Regions from separate parts of the Thermostichus sp. MS-CIW-36 genome, predicted to be linked through region 1. Evidence: riboswitches for the same ligand, from Rfam matches in the RefSeq annotation. Region 1 holds a riboswitch; each other region holds the start of a gene.

Evidence for each region. Region 1 has a riboswitch for cobalamin ahead of metE (5-methyltetrahydropteroyltriglutamate--homocysteine S-methyltransferase). Riboswitches for the same ligand answer to the same signal wherever they lie in the genome.
Region 2: linked by a shared signal. The riboswitch ahead of ACVWVQ_RS01410 (sirohydrochlorin chelatase) and the one ahead of metE (5-methyltetrahydropteroyltriglutamate--homocysteine S-methyltransferase) in region 1 are both predicted to bind cobalamin.
Region 3: linked by a shared signal. The riboswitch ahead of ACVWVQ_RS10875 (TonB-dependent receptor plug domain-containing protein) and the one ahead of metE (5-methyltetrahydropteroyltriglutamate--homocysteine S-methyltransferase) in region 1 are both predicted to bind cobalamin.

The regions. Positions count from the first base shown of each region.
Region 1 is NZ_JBSSBR010000001.1:161,915-165,964, reverse strand. It holds gene ACVWVQ_RS00780 (ABC transporter substrate-binding protein) at 1-1,285, opposite strand, end outside; cobalamin riboswitch at 1,534-1,738, shown strand; gene metE (5-methyltetrahydropteroyltriglutamate--homocysteine S-methyltransferase) at 2,196-4,050, shown strand, end outside.
Region 2 is NZ_JBSSBR010000002.1:12,621-16,670, forward strand. It holds gene ACVWVQ_RS01405 (hypothetical protein) at 1-891, opposite strand, end outside; gene ACVWVQ_RS01410 (sirohydrochlorin chelatase) at 989-2,032, opposite strand; cobalamin riboswitch at 2,063-2,198, opposite strand; gene ACVWVQ_RS01415 (heavy metal translocating P-type ATPase) at 2,326-4,050, opposite strand, start outside.
Region 3 is NZ_JBSSBR010000025.1:37,128-41,177, forward strand. It holds gene ACVWVQ_RS10865 ((2Fe-2S) ferredoxin domain-containing protein) at 1-220, opposite strand, end outside; gene ACVWVQ_RS10870 (DUF1636 domain-containing protein) at 232-639, opposite strand; gene ACVWVQ_RS10875 (TonB-dependent receptor plug domain-containing protein) at 768-2,738, opposite strand; cobalamin riboswitch at 2,781-2,933, opposite strand; gene ACVWVQ_RS10880 (hypothetical protein) at 3,554-4,050, opposite strand, start outside.

The DNA.
Region 1 (4,050 bases):
GGCTGCCCCAGCCAAACAGCACCACGTTGCTGTGCATGAGCGGAGTGATGTCATCCCAACTTTTGCCCTCGACATTGACTCGGATGCCCACAGGCCGCAGCATTTCTGCAACAGCTAGGGCCAGGGCTTGGCGAATACTGTCGTTGGCCGGGTAGAGCACGGTGAACTCAGCCCGCAGCCCGTTTTTTTCCACTACCCCATCCCCATCTTTATCGCTCCAGCCTCCCTCAGCTAGAATCTGACGGGCCAGGTCTGGATTGTTGTCCTCAATCTTGGCGGTCGGCTCTTCCCAGGGCAAACCGCTGACTGGGCCATAGGCAGGGGATCCGTAGCCTTCTAGGACTCCATCCACCAGCGCCTGTCGGTCAATGGCGAAGTTGACCGCCTTGCGAATCGCCAAGTCAGAAGTCACATCGTTGCCGATGGGGTATCCCTTTGGGGTTGTCGCACCGGTTTTAGGGGGAAAGGGGAACATCAGCCCTCGGTTATCCACACTGGGAATGGCGTGAAGCTTCATGCCCTTAACAGTTTGCTTAGCCAAAGACTGAGGCACGCTAACCACGTGTACCTGTCCGGCTCGGGCTGCTGCAAAGGCTGCATCCTCCTCCAGGAAAAGGAAAACCAGCCGCCGAATGCCAGGAGTCTGGCCGTAATATAAGGGATTTGCCTCCACAATCAGTTGTTGCCCCTCATCCCACTGCACCAGTCGGTAGGGGCCAGAGCCAATGGGTTTGCGAGCATAATCAGGCCCGTGGGCATGTTGAGGCACGATACCCAAGGTGATGAGGCGGTTGACAAAAGTACTTTGGGGTTTTTGCAGCCGCAGCTCCACCGTATGAGTGTCGATAGCTACTGCTTCCTTTAGGGCGGTTAGGTCGACCAGACCACCACTCCGAGCTGCTTGGTTAAAGGTGTAAGCCACGTCCGCTGCTGTGACAGGTTTTCCATCGGAGAAGACTGCATCCTTTCGTAGGGTTACCGTCCAGGTTAGGCCATCTTGGCTGACAGTGTAGCCAGTCGCCAGGTCGTTTACAATCTCAAGGTTCTCGTCCCGCCGCAGCAGAGTGCTTTGGAACAAAGGCGAACCGTAACGTCCCCAGCCCAGGGTGGGATCAAATCCTTCTTCCCTTTCCCCTCCAATGGCCAGCACGATTTGATCGCTGGATCCTGCTAGCTTTGGATCGAAAGCTGTCCGCTCAGCAGCATTCTGAGCGCATCCAGCCCACATCTGGCTCAGCAAGAAGAGGCCCACAGACCACACAGTTACTTTTAAGCTTGATGCCATAGAAACCCCGATCTGTCGCTTTTTCAGCAAAGCAAAAAGGAGCAAACCCCCTTGCCTCCTGGACAAGACTTATGGCAGCTAAGCTACCACTGCCTTATCTTGAGAGCAATGCAGGGGGGGAGGATGCTTAGAGGGTTCCGATGACTTCCTGCAAGACCGCTGGGTGAAAGGTGAGGTCTGGTAGCTCCAAAGGCTGCTGGCTTGGTGATGATTGAAGCACTCTACTCCCGTCTCTGAACTCCGTGATACGATGTAGCTCAGCTATCGGTTCTGACGGGGATCAGCCGCCAGAGGAAACGGGGAAAGAGCAGTGAGAATCTGCCGCTGTCCCGCAGCTGTGATCCGGTTTAGGAGAAGTTCTGCAGCAAATCTCTAGAGTCATTCGCTGCCGATCCAGATCTTGTCCCCCAAAACCGTGTCAGTCAGAATGCCCGCCGATGGTTTTTCTAAACTTCACAACATCTGCGAGGTACAGATGGTAACTGTCTTGGCTTTAGCTCGTTTCTGCTTTCGTTATCCTGAGCATTTTCCCGGCGTTGCTCCCACAAGCTTTCGGTACTCCTCAGCAGTAGAAATAAGTCCAAGAACCCAAGCAAGACTCTGAGCAAGTTGGCCGGGAGAGAGTAAATTTTGGGTGCTGTTGCACCAAGATCTATCAAGATCTACAGCCCGCCTACGCGAAGGAAAGAGTGAGATGTCAGGCTTCCTGACTTCAATTGGTAGGCTGGCAAGTAGCCACTGCGATCGCTGGCTGCGTTGAGTATCTTTTTTGCGCAAAAGGCAGTGTTTTGTTGGGGTTCCAGAGGCAAGAGAGGAACAGCCGGTTTCTTCCTTGGCGGGCGGGATCCCAGTTGAGGGCGAATTGAACGCAGGAAAATTAGAAAACTCAGTATTTGGGATGGCACACAACATGACTGCACAAACCATGACATTGGGGTATGCCCGCATGGGCAAGCGCCGCGAGCTCAAAAAAGCTTTGGAAGGCTTTTGGAGTGGTGCCCTAGGGTCAGAGGCTCTGCTGGCTACCTTTTGGGATTTGGAGACTCAAGCCTGGCAGACTCAGCTACAAGCTGGGATTGATCACATTGCGGTAGGGGATCAGACTCTCTACGACCATGTACTGGACTGGGCCACCTGGCTGGGGCTGATCCCCTCTCGGTTCCGAGGTCTGTCGGGTTTAGACCGCTACTTTGCCATGGCGCGGGGGCGGGAGGGCCTGCCGGCTTTGGAAATGACCAAGTGGTTTGACACCAACTACCACTACTTGGTACCCGAAATTGAGCCGGAAGCCGATCCCAGTCCTAACTTTGGGGATTTTTTGGAAAGAGTTCGGCGGGCCCAAGGGATCCTAGGGGAGCGCACCAGCCCCGTTGTCCTCAGTCCAGTGACTTTGCTCTGCCTTAGCCAGCGATCTGGGGATCTGCGGGCGGACTTGGAAAAGCTCCTTCCTCTGTACCGGGATCTCCTCCAGGAGTTAAAACAGCTGGGGATCCCAGAAGTCCAGATTCACGATCCCATTTTGGTTACCAGCCAGGGAAGTGGCCTGCGGGAAGCTGTGGAAATGAGCTACCGCCAGTTGGCAACCGCCGGGATCCCTATCCACTTGGTCACCTACTTCGATGACCTGGGGGAGACTTACCCCTGGGTGGTGCAACTGCCGGTGGCCGGCATTAGCCTTGACTTTACCCGTGGCCACACCCTGGATCTGGTAAGAACCTATGGCTTTCCGGCTGACCAGATCCTAGGTGCTGGCGTAGTGGACGCTCGGAATGTCTGGAAGGTTCAGCCTGAGACCGTCTTGGCCAGCCTGCGGGAGCTGCAGGGGGTAGCTCCCAACCTACGAGTGCAGCCTTCCGCTTCGTTGCAATTTGTGCCCCACGACGCTGCTCTGGAAGCCCAGTTGCCGGAACCCCTCAGAAATGTCCTCAGCTTTGCCGAACAGAAGCTGGCCGAAGTAGCTCTCCTGGCGCGAGCCCTCAACGGCGAAGACACTGCTGCCCAGCAGGCGGAAATCCAGCAGCAATGGCAGAGCTTTGCGCAGTTTAGCCCCCCCAACCCCCAAGTGCGCCAGGCTTTGGCCAACCTCAAGCTCCAGGACTTCGAGCGATTCCTGCCCTACGAGCAGCGCCTAAGTCGGCAGGTTCAGCTACCACCTTTGCCCACCACCACCATTGGCTCCTTCCCCCAAACTCCAGAGGTGCGGCAGTGGCGAGCTAAGTACAAAAGAGGGGAGGTTTCGCAGGCGGAGTACGAAGCAGCCATTGACGCTGAGATTGCCAAGTGCATCCGCATTCAAGAAGAGATTGGCCTGGATGTGTTGGTGCATGGGGAATTTGAGCGCACCGACATGGTGGAGTACTTTGCCCAGAAGCTGGAAGGCTTTGCCTTCACTGAACACGGCTGGGTGCAGAGTTACGGCAGCCGCTGCGTGCGCCCTCCCATTCTCTACGGCGACGTGGTTCGCCCCCAACCCATGACAGTGCGGGAATTCCAAGTAGCCCAGTCCCACACCCAAAAGCCGGTGAAAGGCATGCTCACGGGGCCAGTGACTATGCTCAACTGGTCCTTTCCCCGTGTTGATATTCCCCGGCGGGAGCAGGCTTTGCAGATTGCCCTGGCCTTGAGAGCCGAAGTGGCAGATCTGGAAGCGGCTGGAGCGGTGATGGTGCAAGTGGATGAGCCGGCACTGCGGGAGGGGCTACCTCTGAAAAAAGAACGCTGGCCAGAATACCTCAGCTGGGCAGTGGATGCCTTTCGCCTAGCTA
Region 2 (4,050 bases), on a different contig from region 1:
GCCGGAGGGCTTAGAGGGTTCCGTTTCGGCTATTTTGTGAGATAGGTTTTGGGTTAGGGTGAAGCCTATTTCCTGGAGAACTTGCAAGGCGCGGTAGGACTCCCGCAAAGCTTGCAGCTCTTGCTGAGTTTGCTCCAGTTGCCGGGCTTTTTGCTCCTGTAAGAAGCGCAGCCTTTGATTTTCGGACGCCGTGCGACGCAGAACGTGCTTGAGTTTCTGCTTCTGCTGCTGAAGCCGAGTCCGCCTCACCTCCAACTGCTGCAGTTGGATTTCTTGGAGTTCCAGTTCTATTTTCAGAGTGGCGACCTGCATCTGGAGTTGGCGAAGTTTTTGGTTGAGCTCTGGCTCTGGTGTGGGTTTTGCCGACTCAGGGCTTGGGGAAGAAGGTGATGACAATTCTTGTAGGGGCTGCAACTGTTGGGCCTTGGCCTGCGAAGCTTGATCCTGGTGCTGCTCGCCCTGCAGTCTTACTTGAGTGTGTTCGCTTACTTCGGTTTCAGTTTCCGTCTGCTGCTCAGCTTGATCAAGAATTTGTCGATCGCGGATCTGGGTTTGAGGATCCTCGTCAACCGACTGCAAAGGGAGAGAATCCTCCTCGGGTTGCCGAGGGTTGCCGCCATAATCGGCGGGATCAAAGGGAGACAGAGCCGCTACCAGCGAGGCCCGAAAATCAGTCCAGGAGCCCGACTGCAGACCCATCTGAACCACCCGCCAAACCCCATAGGCAGACCCAATTCCAGCCAGGATCCCAGGGATCCCGGCCAGGGAGAGGGAAACCTTGGGCAGGGTGGGCAGGATCTGATCCAGCAGCCCCACCACCAGGGCGAAAACAAAGATCCCGCTCCCCGCGGCAGCGGCACCTGAAACCCAAGAGGAGCGGGAGAGCATCATCGTTTTTTCGTCATCACAACCGCTAGAGCGGGAAAACCAGGTTCAAAAATGGCCTGTCTGCACTCAGTTTATCCCGCCAGCAGCCTCTGTTTCCCTCTTAGGGCACCTGCCATGCCCGTTGGTGGTAGCCCTCTAATTGGGCCCAGGGATCCCCAGCCGCTGCGTGGGTGTGGCCGTGCTGAGGGTGATGGTGAGAATGAGGGTGGTGATGGGATCCGTGCCCGTGATGGTGGTCATGAGGCTCGTGAGGGTGGTGATGGCTGGATCCAGCTCCAACCTCTGCGCTCACGGCCAGGCGAAACTTGCACAGGTGGCAGTTCATCGGGGTTTGGCCCTGCAGGGCTTCCTGCTCCAGTTGCTGCAGGCTGTGCAGCACCGTGTCCACAAGGCCCAATTCCGGCAGCATCAGCCAGTCGATTTCCGGCTGTCGTTGTCGTTGTTGTTCCACTGCCGCCTCGATTTTTTTCACCAACACCCCCGTAAACAGAAAGTAGGGCAGCACGATCACCCGACGCGGATGCCAGGACGAGGCCCGCTCCAACCCCACAGGCAGGCGGGGATGGGTAATGCCGATAAAGCAGGTCTCCACAGCGGCAAACCCGGATCCTTCCCAAAGCAGCCGAGCCAGTTTACAGGCTTCGGCATTGGCCTCAGGATCGCTGGAGCCGCGACCCACAAATAGGAGCACGGTTTCTGCCTCTGGGATCCGCCGCGGTTGGGCAGCTATCAGAGCAGCCAATCGGTCTCGCAGCAGTTGCAGGATCTCGATGCGGATCCCCAGCGGCCCACCGTAATGAATGCGCAACTGGGGATAGAGGGCCTGCAGGCGATCCAGTTCCATCGTCACATCGAACTTGTTGTGGCGGGCCCCAAACAGCAACAGCGGCAGGGCCACGATCTCCTGCCACCCTTGGGCCAAGCACTGCTCTACCCCCTGGGCAATGGTTGGCTGGGTCAGCTCCAGAAAGCAGGGGATCACCGGTCGATGGGGGGTGAGAGCTTGGTAAGCCTGGGCTAGCTCCAGAAAGGCTTGCTGCCCTTGGGGGTCGCGGGATCCGTGGCCGATAAGCAATAGGGGCAATGAAGGAGAAGCGAGCTGCCCAACCGAAAGGGGAGGGGAAACACTGAGGGTATTCAACACAAAAAACTCCGTTCCTTGTGAATCGCAAGGGGTACAGGACAACGGCAGGTGGGTGTTCTGGCTGAGGGAGGGATCCCATCACAGTTGCGTCACAGTGGCGGACTTGCACCGCGCTTTCCCCAGTCTGCCTGAGCCTTTTAGGTTAGCTTGCCGCTTGTCGTTCACCAAGCTCCCGGGGGGGATGTCCTTGTCTGCCAGAAGATAGCCCTGAGGCATGAGCGGTACGGCAGACTCATGCTCAAAGGGCAGCAAAACTGTTGCCGCGCTAATCCCCCTTGCCCCTGGGAGAGGGCCTAACGCCGGCCCGCTGGTCTGGGGGGCTGAAAGTGTCGCAGGCGCAGGGCATTGGCGACCACCGAAATGGAACTCAGGGCCATTGCCGCCCCGGCCAGCATGGGGTTGAGCAGCCAGCCTGTAAAGGGATAGAGCGCCCCAGCGGCAATCGGGATCCCCAGCGTATTGTAGATAAAGGCGAAGAAGAGGTTCTGGCGGATGTTGTTGAGGGTGGCCCGGCTGAGTTGAATGGCAGTGGCGACTCCGCGCAGATCTCCCGACATGAGGGTAATATCGCTGGCGGCCATCGCCACATCCGTACCTGTACCAATGGCGATCCCCACATCGGCTTCTGCCAGAGCCGGAGCATCGTTAATGCCATCTCCCACCATCGCCACCCGCCGTCGCGGTTGTCTTAGGCTGCGTATGTAAGCTGCCTTCTGATCCGGACGGACTTGGGCAATTACCCGCTGAATGCCTGCTTGCCGAGCAACCGCTTGGGCCGTGGTGGGGTTATCCCCGGTTAGCAGGATCACCTCTAGACCCATCTGTTGCAGGTGTTGCACTGCCTCAGGAGAGGTGGGTTTGAGCGGATCGGCAATGGCCAACAGCCCCACCAGGCTCTGGGATTGGGCTACGCCGATCACCGTTTTGCCCTGGCTTTCCCAATTCTGAACCCGCTCTGACCAAGAGGGATCCCAGGGGATCCCCATCTCCTGTAGCCAGCTCAGCCGACCGATGCGGATCCACTGGTCTTCCACCCAGGCTTCTGCCCCACTGCCTATCCTTGCCTGAAAATGCTGGGCAGGAGGGATGGCAATTTTTTCCGCTTCGGCTTTCTGCACCACCGCCTGGGCCAAAGGATGTTCCGAGTGCCGCTCCACCGCCGCTGCCAGGCGCAACACCGCCAGGGGAGAGGAGCCGTGGGCCCAAATATCGGTGACGGTAGGGCGACCTTCGGTCAGGGTGCCGGTTTTGTCCAAGACCACCGTGCGCAAGTGGTGGGCCAATTCCAGGCTGTCGGCACTTTTCACCAGGATCCCCAATTCTGCCCCTCGTCCCGTGGCCACCAGGATCGAGGTGGGGGTTGCCAACCCCAGCGCACAAGGGCAGGCGATGATCAGCACCCCAATCGTGTTCACCAAGGCCAGCGTCAGGTTATCGGCCAGCACCCACCAGAGCACAAAAGTTAGAACTGCCACCCCAATCACCGCCGGCACAAACCAGGAGGTGACCCGATCCGCCAACTGTTGAATCGGAGCTTTGGATCCCTGGGCTTCCTGCACCAGGCGCACGATCTGGGCCAGAACCGTGTCTTTGCCCACCCGCCGCGCCTCCATCACAAAGCTGCCCGTCTGATTCAGCGTTGCCCCAATCACCTCATCCCCCGCCGACTTGAGTACAGGCAGGCTCTCGCCGGTCACCATGGACTCGTCGAGGCTGGAGGATCCCTCTAGAATGACCCCATCCACCGGCACCTTCTCTCCGGGGCGCACTCGGATCCGATCCCCCACCTGCACTTCCCGAATCGGAATATCCTGCTCCACCCCATGGCGAATTACCCTTGCCGTTTTCGGTTGCAGCCCGATCAGCTTGCGAATGGCTTCGGAGGTTTGCCCCTTAGCCCGTTGCTCCATCCACTTGCCCACCAGAATCAGGGTGGTGACCACCGCCGACACCTCATAATAGACATCCGGGTGCAGTCCTTGCCGGTGAAAATAGTCGGGGAAAACCGTTGGGAAAAC
Region 3 (4,050 bases), on a different contig from region 1:
ACAAAGCTGGAGGTTTCTTAAAAGCCAGCTCCAGCACCCCGCCTTCCGCCACATGGCCCACCTGGATCTCGGCCCAGTGCTCTTGAAACAGCTCGTAGAGCAACGGCCCCAAGCAGTCGATGTGGGCAGGGATCCCTTCATAAAGGGTTGTCCAACCCGTTAAAGAAACTTCCTGCCAAGTTTGATGGAGAGGGGTTATCCAGGGGGTAAAAGTGGCCATGAGAAAGCTCCTCAGTGCAGTGGTGGAATACGAGCAATCACCCCTTTTTTGAGAGGGCGCTCGGCCCAGGGTAGGATCCCATCTGGCTTGGTGAGGTAGAGCTCTGCTGTCTGCAGAATGAGATCCACATCTTTTGGATCGAGATCTCCAAAAACATAGGTCATCTTTTGAGGTGCTGCCAACGCAACGACACAAGCATGGCTGCAGCCGCTCATACAGGCAACCGGCTTCAGGGTCAGTTGAGGATTGAGGGTTTGAGATTGCAGGGCAGACAGCAGCATTTCTCCCTTGCTAATCCCTTCTTTTTGGCCGTTAACCCACCGAGATCCGCAAGTGACACAAACCCAAAGACAATGGCTGCTGGGTTGCTGAGCAGCGCTGCCAGCTTGGATGGGCAACTGGGAAGTTGATCGAGACATGGTGCTCCTTGATATAGTCATAGGTTTCTGTCCAAGCAAAGGGTGTGAGAAGAGGCAAAGACGATCTCAATGTCTTGGCCAAGGATTCAGCAGTGAGTTAGACAGCTAAAAGTCAGCCTCAAGTCGCTCTAAAATTGGCCCCTTAAATTAAGCCGAACGGTGCGACCCACTCCGGGGTAGCCGGGGAAAACCTCATATTGCTCATCCAGCAGGTTATCGACTCCCACCTCGAGAGCGAGATTTTCTGCTACTGGGATCCCTCCCCGCAGAGCCAGGTTGGTGTAGCCGGGCAGAGATTGGGTATTGGCGTTGTTGGTAAAGAAAGTGCCAATGTGATGCAGGAAAACTGAGGCATACCGATCCTCTGCATCGCGGTAGCTCAGGCCCAGGTTGAAGCTGTCTGCTCCCACGAAGGCTAGCTGTTTGCCAACCTCTTTGGGATCCAGCGCCGAGCGGATGATGGGATCGTTCAGGGTGTAGTTGGCAAAAAGAGTCCAGTTTTCCCCCAATCGCAAATCCAGGGCTGCTTCCAAGCCCGTGTATTCCACGAGCTCAATGTTTTCGTAGGTTCCCCTGCGCGGGCCGGTGCTGACAAAGGTAATGCCATCGCGGATGCGGTTATGGGCAAAGGTCAAGCGCAGTAGGCCAAAATCTCCCAGAGCCTGATCCAGGCCAATGTCAAAACTCTCTCCCCGCTCCGGGCGCAAATTGGGGTTCCCATCTACCTCAAAAAAGCCCCGCAAACGAAAGAATAAGTTTGAGATCAAGGGGGTGCGAAAGCTGCCGGCATAATTGGCCCTCAGGGTGGTGCCTTCTGCCAAAACCCAGCGGATCCCTGCGGCAGGAGAGGTGGCCGAACCGTTGACCAGATTGCTCGAATCTTGGCGAACACCTAAGTTGAGATAAAAGTTGGGCTGTGGCTTGTAATCCAGGCGGGCAAAGAGGGCCCCTTGGTTCACGGTATTGTCGTAGTTGACATTGGTGGATCCCCTGGCAAAGGAGAAGGTGGTGTTGCGAGCTGAAATGGATCGGTAATCCGCTCCTAGAGTAAGCTCCAGGTTTTCAGCAGCCTTCCAGGTGTATTGCAGTTGGGATCCCCACCCCGTTCGCAGGATCTCATCCCGGGATCCCTGGCTTTGTGGGGCGCTGAAGCGATAGTTGAGGTCGTCAAAAAATACCCTGGCTTGCAGGGATCCCCTCTCTTGATCCCACAGCCAACTGAGATCTAACAGCAGGTCGTTGGTGTTTTGCACTGCATCGGGGGAGGGAAACTCGGTGCTGCCAGGCACCTGAAACGCTTTATTGAGATAAAGGGCATTTCCGGTTAGGACCTGGCCTTCTGCCAGTTGCCAGGTGAGTTTGGCTTGTAGGTTGTGGTACTCCACCGCCGAGTTTTCCCGCCTGCCTGCTTTGCCCAAACGCCTAATTTCAAAGGGAAAGTCGTTGTTGCTCTGCAGACGGCGATAGCTGACCACCCAGCCCAGATCCTGCGCTTGGCCGCGGTTCTGGATCCCTTGCTCGTTGAGGCCGTAGCTGCCGATAGCCGCTTCCAGCACGGTCTCGGATCCCGGCTTTGGATCCAGCGTCACGATGTTGATGACCCCGCCAACAGCGTCGGATCCGTACAAAGTGGAGCCCCCACCTGGAGAGATCTCAATACGCTCGACCACATCTGTAGTGATCTGAGACAGATCGAACCCGCCAAAAAAGCCCAGGTCGTTAATGGGGCGGCCATCCAAGAGCACCAACACCTGGGCCGTTCGTCCTCCCCGCATAAACTGGGAGCTAAGGGCTCCCAACTGGGTTCCTGCCGTGCCGTCGCTGAGGATCCCGGGCAGGTAGCGCAGGGCCTCCTGAACCGTTCTTGCCCCTTGCTCTCGAATTTGCTGGCGGGTAATGACGTAAACCGGGCGGGAAGAATCCCGCAGCAAACCAGGACGGCGAAAAGGTGTGGTGACGGGTTGATTTAAAATCTCGGCGCTAACACCGGTTTCCAACACCTCTTGAGCTGAAGGTGAAGAGGCCGCCGGCTGCGCCCACGCTGGGATCCCCAAAACAAAGCCCCCCAGCGCCAGGCTGAGACCTAGAATGGGATTCATTTTCTTTCTTGAAGCTCCTGATTCCGTGCGACGCGGAAGAAAGACGAGCCAGAACCGCAGGCGGGCATCCTGACTGAGGGCATGGGTCTAGCCCAAGCCCATCACAGTTGCGGCACAGCGCCGGATTTGCACCGGACTTTCCCCTTTACATGCCCTGGCTGATCCCCAGGACAACCTGTCGGTACAGCTTTCTCTGCGATTGCTCCGAAAAAGCCGTGCTAGGCATCATACATCCCCTGCTCTGGAGTTCCTATCCTGCCAGGGGGGATGTCATCCCCAGGGGTGAACGGGATCCCAACGGCAATCCCAGGGCTTTGGATGGGCCACATCCCACCAACTTAGAAAACCTGGGCCAGACTTCTTCTTTGCTTTGTAAGCAGTTAAAGAGTAGCCCACTACTATTCCAGATCCTGAGGCCCAAGGATCCCTTAGCCTTTTAGAGAACAGAGCATGACTCTAGTCAATAATAAGCTCAACTATACTGAAAATAATGTATAATATGTTCAGTACGGATTACTACCAGTTGATCTTTCTGTTTACTTTCGAGTCTGCCAACATGGTAGCCAAAGCAAAGCAGAAAATTGGTAGTAAGACGACACGGAAACTGCGCTTTGGGTATTCTACTCAAAGCTTTGCGGGATACCGCCATTCTGTTTGGAAACAAACAGAATGCTATCGCTGCATAGTTGAACAGTGATGTTCAGCAGTGTTCAGCGTAAATGTATCAGATACGCTGAGACTTCACAAGACCCACAGCTTTTGGGAAAGCAAGATGGGGACGCTGGCCTAGCCGTCATGGGCGGGATCCGTATGAATTAGTACCCAACCGGATAGAAAAGAGGGGCTTTTTCGGTCGCGTGAGCGGCGCGGAGCGCTCTTTCTGGCAAAGCCGTTGCCTGGTGGGCTGGATCCGGCTCAACTTGGCTGGGAGAGGCAATTGGCACCTCGATCATCCGATCCGGTACCAGCGGCACCATTTCGGAGCGGTCGGCGATTTCCCGGAGAGAATTGGCAATGGATTCTTGAGTCAGCAGAAACTGTCGTTCGTTGCGCTGCATCTGCTGCCACACCTGGTAACGCTGGCTCCACCGGCTTTGGGTATGCACAGTCCAACTGTAAAGGCTCAACACTGAAACGCCGGAGAGGATAGCCATCCCTGTGGAGATTTGCTTCCACCAGGCTAGGTGTTCTGCCCAAGCAAGATGCTGGCTGCGAGGATGGGCTGATTTCAACTTCAAATTCAAAGGCTGGGTGCGGCTGGCCTGAACTGTACCGGAGAGGGGTCGGCTCAGAGCAGAAGGCTGTCTGTGGC